DNA from 4 places in the Massilia sp. 9096 genome. Region 3 is predicted to be linked to each of the others. Evidence: predicted binding sites of a transcription regulator. Region 3 holds the regulator's gene; each other region holds the start of a gene.
The links. Region 3 encodes sigma-54, which starts transcription at its own class of promoters, with help from an activator protein. Its sites were predicted from a motif close to TGGCANGNAANCTGCTTT; they were not measured.
Positions count from the first base shown of each region.

Region 1: a site for sigma-54 is predicted at 2,326-2,343, ahead of FA90_RS25825 (PEP-CTERM sorting domain-containing protein). Genes of this name have one in related genera too.
Region 2: a site for sigma-54 is predicted at 1,845-1,862, ahead of FA90_RS18625 (PEP-CTERM sorting domain-containing protein). Genes of this name have one in related genera too.
Region 4: a site for sigma-54 is predicted at 2,137-2,154, ahead of FA90_RS25155 (PEP-CTERM sorting domain-containing protein). Genes of this name have one in related genera too.

Region 1 covers NZ_JQNN01000001.1:3,883,968-3,888,095, reverse strand. The annotation lists gene FA90_RS16795 (EAL domain-containing protein) at 1-684, shown strand, start outside; gene FA90_RS16790 (succinylglutamate desuccinylase/aspartoacylase family protein) at 811-1,959, opposite strand; gene FA90_RS25825 (PEP-CTERM sorting domain-containing protein) at 2,063-2,278, opposite strand; gene trmB (tRNA (guanosine(46)-N7)-methyltransferase TrmB) at 2,500-3,180, shown strand; gene recQ (DNA helicase RecQ) at 3,282-4,128, opposite strand, start outside.
Region 2 covers NZ_JQNN01000001.1:4,306,665-4,310,792, reverse strand. The annotation lists gene lipB (lipoyl(octanoyl) transferase LipB) at 1-415, shown strand, start outside; gene lipA (lipoyl synthase) at 439-1,431, shown strand; gene FA90_RS18625 (PEP-CTERM sorting domain-containing protein) at 1,894-2,436, shown strand; gene FA90_RS18620 (helicase-related protein) at 2,615-4,128, shown strand, end outside.
Region 3 covers NZ_JQNN01000001.1:4,874,778-4,878,905, reverse strand. The annotation lists gene FA90_RS21185 (enoyl-CoA hydratase/isomerase family protein) at 1-1,052, opposite strand, end outside; gene hpf (ribosome hibernation-promoting factor, HPF/YfiA family) at 1,137-1,496, opposite strand; gene FA90_RS21175 (RNA polymerase factor sigma-54) at 1,560-3,050, opposite strand; gene lptB (LPS export ABC transporter ATP-binding protein) at 3,053-3,820, opposite strand; gene lptA (lipopolysaccharide transport periplasmic protein LptA) at 3,826-4,128, opposite strand, start outside.
Region 4 covers NZ_JQNN01000001.1:4,243,437-4,247,564, reverse strand. The annotation lists gene FA90_RS18345 (Tex family protein) at 1-1,312, opposite strand, end outside; gene FA90_RS25155 (PEP-CTERM sorting domain-containing protein) at 1,454-2,080, opposite strand; partial or broken gene FA90_RS18335 (DEAD/DEAH box helicase) at 2,411-4,128, shown strand, end outside.

The DNA of each region.
Region 1 (4,128 bases), 990 kb from region 3:
GCGCTGATCCGCTGGGAGCATCCGCAGCTCGGCATGATCCGCCCCGACGAATTCATCCCGCTGGCCGAGTCGAGCGGCCTGATCGTGCAGGTCGGGGCGATCGTGATCGACCAGGCCTGCGCCCAGCTGGCCGCCTGGCGCGCGCAAGGCCTGCCGCTGGTCCCGGTCTCGATCAACGTCTCGCCCAAGCAGTTTTCACGCGGCGGCGTGCAGCACGAGCTGGCCGACGGGTTGCGCCGTCATGGCGTCGACGCCGGCCTGCTCGAAGTCGAGATCACCGAATCGGCGATGATGGGCGACCAGGACGCGATCCTGGCCGAGCTGGCGGCGATCCGCGCGCTCGGGGTCAAGCTGCACGTCGACGATTTCGGCACCGGCTACTCGTCGCTGTCGCAGCTGCAGCGCATGAAGATGGACGTGCTGAAGGTCGACCGCTCGTTCACCGCCGAGCTGGGACGCTCGAAGGAGGGCACCGTGTTCTTCCAGGCGATCGTGTCGATGGCGCACGCGCTCGGGATGGAGGTGGTGGCCGAGGGTGTCGAGAACCACGAACAGCTGGCGCTGCTGCGCGCGCTCGGCTGCAACGAGGTGCAGGGCTACCTGATCGCGCGGCCGATGCCGGCGGAGGCGATGGCGCCGCTGCTGGTCAAGCGCTACCTGCTGGACCAGCCACTGGCGGCGTGAGGCTTCCACGACCTACTGCGCGTGGCATTGTCGGTCTGCGATGCTCGCTGTACGCTTGTACAGCTGCGCTTCTCAACCAACACTGCTGCAGCTCGCTACGGTTGTAGCAGCCTCCTTGATGACGTATCAGGCGGACAGCAGGCTGCCGCTGCGGTGGGCCTCGCTGCCCGCGATCTTACACACATGCATTCCGCGCAGCAGGTGGCGGTGCGCCGTGCTGGCGAACAGGACACCGGCGCGGCCGGCATGCAGCGTCGTGGTCCGGCCGCTGACCGGGTTGACGATGTCGGCCACGGCGTCGCCGGCGGCGACCTGCTCGCCCAGCGTCTTGAGGAACACCAGCACGCCCGAATGCGGCGCCTCCAGCGATTCCACGCCCGCCAGCGGGGTCGGTGCGCACAGCGGCGCGGGCAGCGGGTCGAGGCCGTCGAGCGCCAGCACGCCTTCGCGCGCAAGGTATTGCAGGATCGCGCGCGCGTCGCGGTCGGCCAGGTCGTAGCGCACGTCGTTCTCGCCGCGCAGCTCGACCGTCACGCCGACGCAGCCGAGCGGGATCGGCGTGGCGTCGCCGAAGTGCTCGGCCAGCTCCCACCACACGCGGCTGCAGGCCTCGTCGAAGGGTTCGCCGCCGGACTCGGTGGCCAGCAGCACCGCATGCGCGCCGAGCAGGTCGGCCAGCGGCTGCACGCGTTCGGCCAGCGGGGTGCCGGTGTACAGGTGCAGCACCGCTTCGTTATCGCAGTGCAGGTCGAGCATGATGTCGGCGTCGATGGCCATCGACAGCAGCCGCTTCTTGAGTTCCTGCGTCGCCGACTTCGGCTGCCACTCGGCCACCGCGCGCCGCGCGTGCGCGCGCACGAGGGCCGCGTTGGCGTGGGCGTCGGGCCCGAGCTCGCCGGCCAGCGAGGTCTTGAGCGACTCGGCGACGTGCTTGTAGTTGCGGTTGAAGTTGACGCCGCTGGCCAGGTCGAAGCGGCCGAAGGGGGCGCCGTGGATGACCTGGGACAGCCCGATCGGATTGGCGGCGGGGACCAGGATGATTTCGCCCTTGACGCGGCCCGCGGCGTCCAGCTTTTCCAGTTCGCGCTTGAGCGCGTGCGCGACCAGCATCGCCGGCACCTCGTCGGCGTGCAGCGAGGCCTGCAGGTAGACCTTCTTGGCCTTTGTAGCGGCGTCGCCGGCGCTGCCGTCGACCGGCGTCCCGAAGTGGAACGAGGTGAGCTGGAAGCTGGCGACGTTGTCTTCGGTCGCGATCGGGTGATTCTGGCGTTGCATGGACGATTCTCCAGTCTGCGAAGCGTCCATTATGTCCGAGAACCGCGGCTGCGCACGCTCAGCTCGGCGTAACCGGGTTCAGGATCGGCCGCATGCGGCCGCTTCAGAACTTGCGGCGGAAGGCGATCAGGCCCAGTACGCCCAGGCCGATCAGCGCCAGCGAGGCCGGCTCCGGCATGTCGTCGCCGGCCGTATCGATCATGGCGACATACACTTGCTCGTGCCCGATCCGGGCGGCCGCCTGGACCGGGTCTGCACAGGCGGGCAGCGCGCATGCGGCGAGGACTGCTGCCGGCACCCATCTACGGATATTCAACATCGTTCACTCCTTAGGACTTTGCAAATTACTTAACGCAACCTTTTACATGAGCAATTTTCATGCCTTAAGGAAATTACTTTATGGAACAGGCATCTGTTGGCGCGCCAGGCTGGCGATGTAAGAATTTTCGACAGCCAAGCTAGGCTATAATGTCGACCCTTTTCTCTTCCTCCAGATCGATCATGTCTTCCGATACGCCTACCAATAGCCAGGGCCGGCCGATGCTCTACGACCCGACCGAGCACCGTATCCGCAGTTTCGTCACGCGGGCCGGCCGCCTGTCGACCGGGCAGGCGCGTGCGCTGGAAGAGTTCGGGCCGCGGTTCCTGGTCGAGTACCGCAAAGAGCCGTTCGACTTCCACGCGCCGTTCGGGCGCCAGGCCCCGCTGGTGCTGGAGATCGGCTTCGGCATGGGCGACACCACCGCCCACATCGCCGAAGCCATGCCGGATGTCGACTTCGTCGGCGTCGAGGTGCACACGCCGGGCGTGGGCAGCCTGCTCAAGCAGATCGGCGAGCAGGGCATCGCGAACCTGCGCCTGATCCAGCACGATGCCGTGGAAGTGCTGAACAACATGATCGCCGACGGCACCCTGGCCGGCGTGCACATCTTCTTCCCCGACCCGTGGCACAAGGCGCGCCACAACAAGCGCCGCCTGATCCAGCCGGCGTTCGTGCAGCTGCTGTGCCAGAAGCTGCAGCCGGGCGGCTATATCCACTGCGCGACCGACTGGGAAGACTACGCGGTCCAGATGCTGGACGTGCTCGGCGCCGAGCCGGCCCTGCAGAACACGGCTGAAGCCTATGCGGAGAAGCCGTCGTACCGCCCGCTGACCAAGTTCGAGAACCGCGGCCTGAAGCTCGGCCACGGTGTCTGGGACCTGGTTTTCAAGAAAAAGTAAGCCACGCGCGCATCGACGCGCATGCATGCAGGTGGTTGTGAAAGGCGGCAGCGGGAAGCTAGCAGCGGGCAGAACGTTCGCCCGCCTGTTACGCGAGCGAGTTACAGCATTTCGCTGATCAGGCCGACGATCTCGTCGCCGTAGGAAGCCAGCTTTTTCTCGCCCACGCCCGACACGCCGCGCAATTGGTCGAGCGAAGTCGGCTTGTTCTTGGCGATCTCGCGCAAGGTCGCATCCTGGAACACCACGTACGCGGGCACGCCGTGGGTGCGCGCGGTCTCGACGCGCCACCAGCGCAGCTTTTCGAAAATCGCCTGCTCGGACTTGGACAGTTCCAGCTGTTCGTAGCTGCCGCGCGGGGTCGAGGTGCGCTTCGGCTTGACCGGCTTCTGGTACTGGCGCAGCGAGACCTTCTGCTCGCCCTTGAGCACGGCGCGCGCCGCTTCCGTCAGCTTGAGTGAGCTGTAGGCGTCGTGGTCGACCGTGACCAGGCCGAGCGCGATCACCTGGCGCACGATGGCGCGCCATTCCTGCTCGCTGCGCTCGGACCCCACGCCGTACACCGACAATTTGTCGTGGTGCCACTGGGTGATGCGCTCCGATTCCACCCCGCGCAGCACGTCGATGATGTGGCCGGCCGCGAAGCGCTGGTCGCAGCGATAGATGGCCGACAGCAGCTTTTGCACCGGCACGGTGGCGTCGAACGAGACCGGCGGGATCAGGCAGGTATCGCAGTTGCCGCAGGGGCCGGAGCGCTCGCCGAAGTATTCGAGCAGGCGCATCCGGCGGCACGACAGCGTTTCGCACAGGCCGAGCATGGCGTCGAGCTTGGACGACAGCACGCGCTTGAAATTCTCGTCGGCTTCCGATTCGTCGATCATCCGGCGCTGCAGCACCACGTCCTGCAGCCCGTAGGCCATCCAGGCGTTCGAGGGCAGGCCGTCGCGG
Region 2 (4,128 bases), 570 kb from region 3:
GGACCTGCGCCGCAACAAGCCGGGCGGCAAGCTGTACGCGCGCCAGTTCGTGCATAAAATCGAGCAGGCGGTCATCGATGTGCTGGCGGCGTATAATCTTGCCGGTGAACGCGTCGAAGGCGCGCCCGGCATCTACATGGCCAACGGCGCCATGCGGGGCGCCAAGATCGCCGCGCTCGGCCTGAAAGTGCGCGGCAACGGCTGCACCTACCACGGCGTGTCGCTGAACGTCGGCATGGATCTGGCGCCGTTCGGCTGGATCAACCCGTGCGGCTATTCCGGCCTGGCCACCGTCGACATGCGCAGCATGGGCGTCGACGCGCCGCTGGCGGAAGTGCAGCAGGCGCTGGCCGCCGCCTTGATCCGCCATTTGACCGCAGCGGACGCGAAGCCCGCCAACGAACCCACCCATTGAACGCCCTCGTGGCAGAGAACACAATGACTTCCGAAATCGACACCGGCAGCGCCGCAGCATCCGCCTACAACGCCAGCGACAAGCAGAAGGGCGCCGACAAGACCTCGCGCATCCCGATCAAGATCGTCCCGCTCGAGCAGCACGAGCGCCTGAAAAAGCCGGACTGGATCCGCGTGAAGGCCGCGAGCGCCTCGTCGCGCTTCTACGAGATCAAGGACATCCTGCGCGCCAACAACCTGGTCACGGTGTGCGAAGAAGCGAGCTGCCCGAACATCGGCGAATGCTTCGGCAAGGGCACCGCGACCTTCATGATCATGGGCGACAAGTGCACGCGCCGTTGCCCGTTCTGCGACGTCGGCCACGGCCGTCCCGACCCGCTCGACGTCAACGAGCCGGGCAACCTGGCTAAAACTATCGCCGACCTGCGCCTGTCGTATGTCGTGATCACCTCGGTCGACCGCGACGACCTGCGCGACGGCGGCGCCGGCCACTTCGTCGAGTGCATCAGCAAGACCCGCGCATTGTCGCCGAACACCAAGATCGAAGTGCTGGTGCCGGACTTCCGCGGCCGCCTCGACAAGGCGTTGAACATCTTCGCCGACGGTCTGCCGGACGTGATGAACCACAACCTGGAAACCGTGCCGCGCCTGTACAAGGAAGCGCGCCCGGGCGCCGACTACAAGCACTCGCTCGAGCTGCTCAAGCAATTCAAGCAGAAGTACCCGAGCGCCGTGACGAAATCGGGCCTGATGGTCGGCCTGGGCGAGACCGACGATGAAATCCTCGAAGTCATGCGCGACATGCGCGCGCACGACATCGACATGCTGACCATCGGCCAGTACCTGGCGCCGTCGAACTCGCACCTGCCGGTGCGCCGCTACGTGCACCCGGACCAGTTCAAGAAGTTCGAGGAAGCCGCGTACGAGATGGGCTTCGTGCACGCGGCCGTCGGCGCGATGGTGCGTTCGTCGTACCACGCCGACCAGCAGGCGCACGAGGCGGGCGTCGCAGCCTGACGTCGTGCACAGGGAAGCGCCTGCCTGGCGCTTCCGCGAAGGCGCCCAGCCTCGCGCTTGATCGTGTTTCTTCTTCTTTCCCATCCCACCGATCACAGCCGTCGCACACGACGGTATCGGCGCTCACCGCGTCCTTCCATATGGCTTGATCTGCGTCAGCAGGGCGGTAGTGTCGGTTTTCCTTACATCAAGTAATCAAAAATTCATCTGTTATTTCTTTATGGAAAAATAATAAATACTTTCAAGAAATAATTTAACAGAGTTTGGGAAAATAGTTTCTTTAAGAAATAAAAAGGCTGGCGAAAGTTAACAAAAATGAGAGATTCTTAAATAATTGTCTATTTTCTTTACACTCAGCGACGTAAATCTTGTTGAGTGTAAATAAGTGTTTGTTTTAAATAAGATTTCTTTCCTGGCACGGTAAATGCTTATATGCAAATACCAAAACTAGGAGAAATCTAAATGTCCATCGTCAAACACCTGTTCGCCACCATCGCCCTGTCCACCGCTACCGTCTTTGCTCACGCAAGTGTCTTGACGTATACCCAAACCATCACGCCGTCCAAACAAGTCAAGATCAACAAGAGCGACGTCGACGGTTACGACATCAACTTCGATATTCTGAGCAAAGGTTACAACCCGCTGACCCAGTCCCTGACCAGCGGCGTGCTGACCTTCACCCTGACCGACAACGCAGGCGACGAAAGCTTCGAGTTCGACATCGGTTCCGGTAAGTTCCTGCAAACCTATACCGGCAGCAACGTGCCGAACCACCAGGAAAAGTCCTATACGGTCAACTTGCAAAAATCGCTGGCCGACCTGGCGAAAGACGGCCAGCTGACGGTCAACCTCAGCTCGACCTCTGGCGACTACATTTTCGTCAGCTCGACCCTGACGGCCCAAGCGACCAACCTGGACACGACCACCAACGTCCCGGAACCGGCGTCGCTGGCGCTGATAGGCCTGGGCATGGGCGCGCTCGCACTGCGTCGCCGCAAGAGCTGATCACCTTCGCGGACAGGTTCTGCATTGTCGATGGACGGCCCTGCGGGGCCGTTTGTCATTGGCGGGCCACCGGCGATCCCGCGGCGCATGCCGATCGGTTCCTGGCTGTACCGTGCGTGCGCAGGCGCGGCCGCATCCGCTATAGTGCTGCCATGAAGATTTTGCGTACCAAGCCCATATGAACCATCCACGCCACCACCCCGATACCGACGTCGACGACACCCAGGACGACGACGATTTCCTCACGCGCGAGCTCAAGCTGGACGCGAAAGGCGTCGAGCTGGTCAAGATGGAGGGCCGTGTCTTCCTGCGCTTCTCGGGCGCGGTGCGCGTCGACGGCCTGCACGTCGCGTACCGCCTGGTGCCGGCGCGCGGCGTGCTCGCGAAACCGAGCAAATGGAGAAAGATGGACTTGCTGGCGCGGCGCGAGCTGGTCGAGGAGCGCGCCACGCGCGACGCCATCGACGACCTGAACCAGGAGGTCGAGGAGTTCGTCATCGAGGTGGCCGACCAGTGCGAGGAAGAGGGCTTCGACCCGATGCTGTTCCTGCACGTCCTCGAAGAGCTGGAGACCTCCGAGCCGGCCGAGTATGTGTTCGAGCGCATCCGCCAGCGCCTCGAACACGCGGTCGAGCGCGAGCGCGAGGAACGCTACGCCGCGCGCACCAAGGAAAGCATCAACCTGGCCGAGTACCCGCAATCGTTCGAGGTCGCCAGCAGGATGGGCAGGAAATTCATTGCGCTGCTCGGGCCGACCAATTCCGGCAAGACGCACCGCGCGATGGAACACCTGGCCCAGGCCGGGAGCGGCGTCTACCTGGCGCCGCTGCGCCTGCTGGCGCTGGAAAACTTCGAGCGCCTGCAGAACACCTACAGCGAAGACGGCGAGCCGATCAAGGTCAGCCTGGTCACCGGCGAGGAGCGCCGCCTGGCCGAAGGCGCGACCCACGTCGCCAGCACGGTCGAGATGCTCGACACCCGCACCAAGGTCGAGGTCGCGGTGATCGACGAGATCCAGATGCTGGCCGACCGCGACCGCGGCGCCGCCTGGACCGCGGCCGTGTGCGGCGCGCCGGCCTCGACCGTCTACCTGGTCGGGGCGCCCGAAGCACGACGCGCGATCGAGGCGCTGGCCGCGCGCCTGGAGTGTCCACTGGAAGTGCACGTCTTGAAACGCAAGGCGCCGCTGTCCATGGAGCCGAGCGCCGTGCGCAAGATCCGCAACTTGAAACGCGGCGACGCCGTCATCGCCTTTTCCCGGCGCGACGTACTGATGTGGAGAGACATGATCACCGAGACCGGGCTGTCGGTCGCCACCGTCTACGGCAATCTGTCGCCGGAAGTGCGGCGCGCCCAGGCCGAGCGGTTCCGGGAAGGCCAGGCCGACATCGTGGTCGGCACCGACGCGCTGGCGATGGGCTTGAACATGCCGATCCAGCGCATCGTGATGACCACGGCCGTCAAATACAACGGCGTCGAGGAAGAAGAGATCTCGGCCGCGCTGGCCAAGCAGATCGCCGGGCGGGCAGGGCGCTTCGGCGTGCACGAGGAAGGTTTCGTCGCCGGCTACGACGACGACACCCACCAGATCATGCGCTCGCTGATGAAGGAAAAGATCCCGCCGGTGCCGGCCACCGGGTTCGCGGTCGCGCCTTCGCTCGAGCAGCTGCACCGGATCGCTGCCGTCACCGG
Region 3 (4,128 bases):
AAAAAGCGCGCCACCATGTCCGGCGTGACCGCATCCAGCGCCGGCGGATTCCAGGCAGGCCGGTTGTCCTTGTCGATCACCAGCGCGCGTACGCCTTCCAGCACTTCGCCGTGTTCGAAGTTGCGGCGCACCACCGAACGCTCCATGCGCAGGCAGTCGGCCACGCCCATGGCGGCGCCGCGTTCGAGCATCTCGTGGGTCACGCACATCATCAACGGCGAGCGCTGGCGCATCGCCTGCAGCGCCTGCTGCGCGAACGGATCGTCGTCGCCGGCCAGCGCGGCCATGATGGCGGACACCGATGCCGCGCCGAAGTGGCGGTCGATGACGCTGCGCGCGGCTTGCAGCTTGCTCGCGCCGGCCTGCTGCGCAAACGGTGCGGCAAAGTCGCGCATGGCCGCCGGCAGTTGCGCACCCGGGGTCGCCTCGATCAATGCGTGCAGCGCGCCCATCTGCTCACCCGGCACGAACGCGTCCGCCAACCCGACATACAGCGCATCCGCCGCGCCAATTGTCGCGCCCGTCACGCCCAGATACACCCCCAGCTTGCCCGGCGCATGCGACAGGAAGTGACTGCCGCCCACGTCCGGGAACAGCCCGATGTTCACCTCCGGCATCGCCATCTTGGTCCGCTCGGTCACGATGCGCAGTGCGCAGTCGGGGCCGCCTTGCGCGATGCCCATGCCGCCGCCCATGACGACGCCATCCATCAGCGCGATGTAGGGCTTGGGATAAAAATGGATCAGGTGATTGAGCGCGTATTCTTCGGTGAAGAAATCTTCGAGCAGCGCGCTGCCACCGCCCGGCGTGGCACGGCCGGCTTCGTAAAAGAAGCGGATGTCGCCGCCCGCGCACAGCGCTTTTTCGCTGCTGCTGGCGATGACGACCGCATCGACCGCAGGATCGTCGCGCCAGAGCAGCAGGGTCTGCGTCAGCGCACGCACCATGTCGAGCGACAGCGAATTGAGGGCCTTGGGCCGGTCGAGGGTAAAGGTGCCGGTGCCGTTGGCAATGCGGGTCTGCACGTGTTCGCGGGTAGCGTCTGCGCTCATGATGTCGGAGATGGTTGATCTAGCCGCATCATAAAACGAAAAGGGCGCCAGTGCGCCCTTCGTCATGCTGTGCTGCGGACGGCGTCAGGCCGTGGCGGCTGCACTGTCTCCTTCATCCAGCATGCGCTTGTGTCCGGTGTGACTATGATTCTGCAGCATCTGCTTGTATTTGACGACCTGCCTGTCCAGGCGGTCCATCAGCATGTCGATCGCGGCGTACAGGTCGTGCGCGGCGCTGGCGATATGCAGGATCTTTCCCGCCACCCGCAGATTGATCTCGGCCTTTTGGCGTTTGTCTTTTTCGGTGAGATTGTCGATGCAGAGGATGACGTGGGAATCGATCACTTGATCGAAATGGCGGGTGATGCGTTCGAGCTTGTTCTGTACGTATTCACGGATGGCTGGGGTGACATCGAGGTGATGGCCGCTGATGGTGAGATTCATACACACACTCCTTTGAAGATACGCTGCCGCAAGCGTGCGCAGGAGCGCAACAGGCAGCGTTTGTTACAAGGATTTGCGAAGGCTAACGGGCGGGATCTTGAGCGCCTCACGGTATTTGGCGACCGTGCGCCGCGCAATGACCATTCCCTGTTCCCCTAGCATCTCCGCGATCTTGCTGTCGGATAAAGGGTTCTTGGGGTCTTCTGCTCCTGTGAGTTGTACGATGAGAGCCCGGATGGCCGTCGATGATGCTTCGCCTCCCGCCTCGGTGGCAACGTGGCTCCCGAAGAAATACTTCAGCTCGAACATGCCGTGCGGGGTCAGCATGTATTTCTGCGTTGTGACGCGAGAAATTGTGCTCTCGTGTAAACCTAGTGTATCAGCTATCTCGCGTAAAACAAGGGGCCGCATGGCAACCGCGCCGTGCGAGAAAAAGTTGCGCTGCCGTTCGACGATGGCCTGGGCCACGCGCAGGATCGTGTCGAAACGCTGGCGCATGTTCTTGATGAGCCACTTGGCTTCCTGCAGCTGCGCGCTCATCTGGGTCTCGGATTTGCCCTGCTTGAGCGCCTGCGCATACAGGCTGTTCACGCGCAGGCGCGGCATCACTTCGGGATTCAATTGCACGCTCCAGCCATCCTTGGCGCGGCGCACGATCACGTCCGGCACCACGAAGTCCGACACGTCCGAAGCGAACGCGGCGCCCGGGTGCGGGTTGCAGCGGCGGATCACGGCCTGGGCTTCGCGCAGGTCCTCGTCGTCGCAGTCGAGCGCCTTTTTCAGCTTGTTGAATTCGCGCTGGGCGAACCAGCTCAGGTAGCGCTCGACGATGACCAGGGCCATGCGCCGCGTCACCAGCGGCACGCCCGGCATGCGGCGGATCTGCAGCGCCAGGCACTCGGCGGCGCTGCGCGCGCCCACGCCCGCCGGGTCGAGGCTCTGCACCATCGACAGCGCGGTGCGCAGTTCGTCGAACTCGATCTCGAGCTCTTCCGGCAGGCGCGCGTGGATGTCGTCCAGCGATTCCTCGAGGTAGCCGTTGTCGTCGAGCGCGTCGACGATCAGCTCGACCAGGGCGCAGTCGCGCGCCGCGGCGCAGGTCATGCGCACCTGCTCCATCAGGTGTTCGCGCAGCGAGACCGGGCTGGCCTCGAGCTGCGGACGGCCATCCTCTTCCTCGCCGCCGCCGCTCGACCGGCCGCCCTCGCCCCAGTCGCCGTCGTGCTCGGCGGCGTGCACGTCGTCGCCGCCTTCGTGGCCCTCGCCCTCGGCGTTCGCGGCCGGCGCGCTGTGCTCGTCGCTGCCGTTGGCGTTGGCCGGGCTGGGAGCCTCGCCCGGCGTGGCCGGGGCGTTGTTGATGGCGCCGTCGCCCAGCAGGCGCACCGAGCGGTCGAGCGGATCGTCGAGCCGTTCGAGCAGCGGATTATCACTCAGGACCTGCTCGATTTCCTGGTGCAGCTCGAGAGTGGACAGCTGCAGCAGGCGGATCGACTGCTGGAGTTGCGGCGTGAGCGCAAGATGCTGTGATGTCTTGAGTTGCAGCGTCTGTTTCATAACTACATTCTGAAGTGTTCACCCAGATACACGCGGCGTACCGATTCGTCGGCGATGATGTCGTCGGGCCGGCCGGAGGCCAGCACCGCACCCTGGTTGATGATGTAGGCGCGGTCGCAGATGCCGAGCGTCTCGCGCACGTTGTGGTCGGTGATCAGCACGCCGATCCCGCGCTCCTTCAGGAAGCGCACGATGCGCTGGATCTCGATCACGGCGATCGGGTCCACGCCCGCGAACGGCTCGTCCAGCAGCACGAAGCGCGGATCGGTCGCGAGCGCGCGCGCGATCTCGACGCGGCGCCGTTCGCCGCCCGACAGCGACAGCGCCGGGTTCTGGCGCAGCTTGTCGATCTGCAGCTCGCCCAGCAGCTGGTCGAGGCGCTCGTTGATGCGCGCCTTGGACAGCGGCTTGCCGTTCTCGCGCTGCAGCTCGAGCACCGCGCGGATGTTTTCCTCGACCGTCAGGCGGCGGAACACCGAGGCTTCCTGCGGCAGGTAGGACAGGCCCATCAGCGCGCGCCGGTGGATCGGCAGGCTGCTGATGTCGGCGCCGTTGACTTCGATGGTGCCGGCGTCCGACGGCACCAGGCCGACGATCATGTAGAACGACGTGGTCTTGCCGGCGCCGTTCGGGCCGAGCAGGCCGACCACCTCGCCGCACGCGACTTCGAGCGAAACGTCGCGCACCACCAGGCGCTTGCCGTAGCTTTTCTGGAGACCCTTGACGACCAGGGTGCTGCCGCACGCGATCGCGGCTGCGTCGTTGCGCACCTCCATCACTTGTTCCCTGCCGCTGCCGGTTGCGCCGCGGCGGGGGTGGCGGCCGGTGTGGCCGCGGGTGCGGCAGATGGGGCGCCAGGCGCCGCCGCCGGTGCGGGCGCTGCAGCGCCGGCCGGTGCGCGGTGCGGCTGCAGCGTCATGCTGCCGCGGCCATTGCCGACCTTGTTCTCGCCGTTGGCGTCGTTGCGGCCGACCAGGACTTCCTTGCGGTTGTCGTACGAGATGAATTCGCTGTCCATCTCCTGCGTTACTTTCGTGCCGTCGAGCTGCTTGATGACGGCCTTCGAGAACAGCTTGAC
Region 4 (4,128 bases), 630 kb from region 3:
CCGAGTACACCGACGCGCCGGCTTCCGACACGACGATCTTGGTCAGCTTCAGTTCCGGATGCTGTTTAATCAGGTCCTGGGCCAGTTTGTCGGTCTCGCGCGACGCCGTGCCGTTGCCGATCGAAACCAGGGCGACGTTGTGCTTGGCCGCGAGTTTCGCCAGCGTGTGCAGCGAACCGTCCCAGTCGTTGCGCGGCGCGTGCGGGTAGATGGTCGAGGTGTCGACCACCTTGCCGGTGGCGTCGACCACGGCCACCTTGACGCCGGTGCGCAGGCCCGGGTCAAGGCCCATGGTCGCGCGCGGGCCTGCGGGCGCGGCCAGCAGCAAGTCCTTCAGGTTGCGCGCGAATACGTGGATGGCGTCGCTCTCCGCCTTTTCGCGCAGCAGGCCCATCAGTTCCGTCTCGATGTACATGAAGCTTTTCACGCGCCAGGTCCAGCGCGCGGTGTCGAGCAGCCATTTGTCGGCCGGACGGCCGGCGCCCTTGATGCCGAAGCGCGCCGCGATGCGGCTCTCGCACGGGTTGTGCGGCGCGTCCCACTTCGGCTTTTCCTCCTCGGAATCCAGACGCAGGGTGACGTCCAGGATGCCTTCGCGGCGCCCGCGCAGCAGCGCCAGCGCGCGGTGCGAGGGGACCGTGGACAGCGTCTCGGAATAGTCAAAATAGTCGGCGAACTTTTCGCCTTCTTCCTGCTTGCCTTCGACGACCTTCGATTCGACCACGCCGTGGTCCTGCACGTATTCGCGCAGCGATTGCAGCAGCTCGGCATCCTCGGCGAAGCGCTCCATCAGGATCTGGCGCGCGCCGTCCAGCGCGGCCTTGGTGTCGGACACGCCGGGGTTGTTCACGCCATCGGCGTTGGTGAAGGCTTCGCGCAGGTATTGCGCGGCCACGTCTTCGGGGTTTTGCGACGGGTCGGTCAGCAGGCCGTCAGCCAGCGGCGCCAGGCCGGCTTCGATCGCGATCTGGGCCTTGGTGCGGCGCTTCTGCTTGTATGGCAGGTACAGGTCTTCCAGGCGGGTCTTATCCTCGGCCAGGGAAATCGCCTGCAGCAGCTCCGGCGTCATCTTGTTCTGCTCGGTGATCGAGGCGACGATCGCCGCGCGGCGCTCTTCCAGCTCGCGCAGGTAGCGCAGGCGCTCTTCCAGCAGGCGCAGCTGGATGTCGTCCAGGCCGCCGGTGGCTTCCTTGCGGTAGCGCGCGATGAAGGGGACGGTCGCGCCTTCGTCGAGCAGGGCGATGGCGGCGGCCACCTGCGCCGGTTTGGCGGACAGTTCTGAAGCGAGGCGTTGTTCGATGGAGGGCAGCATGGCGTGGGCAGACGTGAATCGATAAGTCGGACCGGCAATGATACGCAATCGCGGCCATTGCGCCAGTCTTGACATCGTTCACGTTCTGATGCCTGCGCCTCCCGGCCCGGGCCGGCTCGTGCCGGCCGGGTCAGGCCCGGTTCAGCCCTTGCGGCGGCGCACCGCGCCGATGGCGGCCAGGCCCAGGCCCATCAGGCTCAGGCTGAACGGTTCCGGCACCGGGTTGCCGCCGTTGCCGGGCGGGTTGCCCGGATTGCCGCCGGTGAAGGCGAAGTCGTCCATGGCGAACATGGTGGAACCGAGCGATTTGCTAAAGATCAGCAGCGTGTCGATGTTCGTAAAATCCGGCAGCGTGATGGTCGTTGCGGCGGCATCGGTGATCAGGTAAGGCGCACTCGATGCGGTCAAGTCGCCGTTGAGGTAACCGAGGAAGGTCAGGGTCTCGGTACCGACCGTGGCGGTGAAGTTGGCGCCGGTGAAGGTGAAGGTGCCGCCAGTCGCCGTGGTCACGGTGACCGGCACATCGCCGCCGGCATTGACGCTTGCCTGGCTGCCGGAAGTGATGCCGTTGGAGTAACCCATCGGTAAGCTATTGGTCGCGATGTCGCGTCGGCTGTACACGTCGAGCTCAGCATCCTTGTTCCAGTTGAAACCGCCATACCCATCGGGCACGGCCTTCAAACCGGCCGGGAGGTCGTCGAAAGTCAGAACAGCGGCGGACGCGTTGGCGCAGCATGCGATGAGCGCGGCCAAAAGCAATTTGTTCATTTCATCTCCAGATAGGTCTTACAAAGGCAGCAATTTGATTGCGATTCGTTGTAATAATAGCAAATATCGTGCCAGCTGACTAAGTGCCTGATCCGATTGAAGAAATACTGATGAGCTCAGCGAACTGTAAGATTTTCTGACGCTTTTACCCTATCTAGCTAACGTTGTTGCTTGCTGACATGGTAGTCAAACGGCGCGGAAGAGTGTAACTTTTGATCTTTTCGGCTTGTAATGTTTCATCCGCTAAGTGCGATTCCGAACAAAACAGTTTTGTTCGCATGAAGGATAATAACGGTTGTTGTTTTTTCAAATACCAGACTCGTGAGACCCATGCACACAGTTGATTTACCTCGTGACGACATCAGCGACGCACCGCCCGCTCGAGCGCCCGCCCGCGCTCCAGCCTTGCCTGCGCCTGTGTTGAGCTGGCTGCAAAGGGTCGAAGCGGCAGCGCATCCGCAGCCCAAGCTGACCGCCGAGGTTGCCGACCCCAAGGCTGCCCAGTACAAATTTGTTTATGTCATGGCGCCGACCAGTGGCGGCCGCCACGTGGCGGTCTGCCTGTGCAAGGCGCGCCTGCGCCCGAACGGCGACGTGGCCGCGGCCAGCCCGGTGAGTGAAGTGTTCTCGCTGCTGTCGGCGCCCCCCAGCTATCTCGAAGGCGACGACGAAGACCTGGTGCGCCTGTTCATCGCCATGCGCAGCGGTTCTAACCAGAGCACCAGCGCGACCGAGCCGAAGGGTAAAGTGGGCGCCATCCTGCTGCAGCACCTGCTCGACCAGGGCAAGCTGCTGTGGGCGAATTCGTGGTCGGACATGACCAATGGCCTGCTGTACCCGCTGCAGGGCGGTCCGGTGCGCAAGGCCAATCTGATCTGGCGCGACGAGGGCCGTACGGCCAAGCTCGGCTGGTCGGTGGAGCCTTCCAAGGGCGCGACCCACGCCGGCGCCGACTTGGTCGACTACATGCTGCCGACCGATCCGCCCTGGTATATCGACAACCTGTCCTGCGGTCCGCTGGACCTGAACCGCGGCGGCATCGACATCTCGCTGGCGGACTTGCAGGCGCTGGTCTCGCAAGCGCCGCCGCTGAGCGGCACCGACAAGAAACGCGTGTCGCAGCTGCTGCTGGCGCACGGCCTGCAGCAGCTGATGCCTCTGCCGCAGCCGCTCACGCAGCGCATCCGCGACGACGTCAAGCCGCAGCCGCACCTGCTGCTCGACGCGCTGCCGCTGGCTGAAGGCACGGGCCAGCGCTGGCAGGACTTCGCGGTCCTGTCGTTCGACTACGACGGCCAGCGCATCTCGTTCGACCCGGCCCAGCGCGTGGTGCGCCAGATCGGCGACGTCACCGAAGTCATCCAGCGCAACGAAGCGTTCGAAGCCGCCGCGCTCGACATGCTCAGCGAGATCGGCTTCCGCAAGCCGGCCACGGCGCCCTTGTCGGCGCTGCCCGGCGCGCTGCTGCTGGACGGCCAGGCGCACTGGCTGCGCTTTGCCGAAAACGAACTCGACGCGCTGTCGGACATCGGCTGGCACGTGCAGAAGTCGCCGAAGTACCGCTACGACGTGGTGCCGGTCGAGGACTGGTACGCGCAGATCGACGAACCGGTCGAGGCCGGCAACGCCTGGTTCGAGCTGGAACTCGGCATCGTGGTCAACCGCAAGCGCGTGCCGCTGCTGCCGGTGCTGGTGCAGCTGATCCGCAGCGCGCCGAGCGATTTCAATCCGGAAGTGCTGGCTTTCCACGGCGAGGCCGACCAGATGCTGGCCACGCTACCGGACGGCGTGCGCGTTGCGCTGCCCTGGGGGCGCGTCAAACCGATCCTGGCCACACTGGGTGAGTTGTATTTTAACGACAAGATCAAAAACAAAGTGCGCTTGTCAACGCTGGACGCTGCGCGCCTGGAAGAACTGGCGCGCGGCGCCGAGTTCAACTGGACCGGCGGCGAGCGCCTGCGCGAAACCGGCCGCAAGCTGAGCCAGTTCGGCAAGGTCAAAAAGGTCGACGCGCCGCAGGGTTTGCAAGCCACGCTGCGCGACTACCA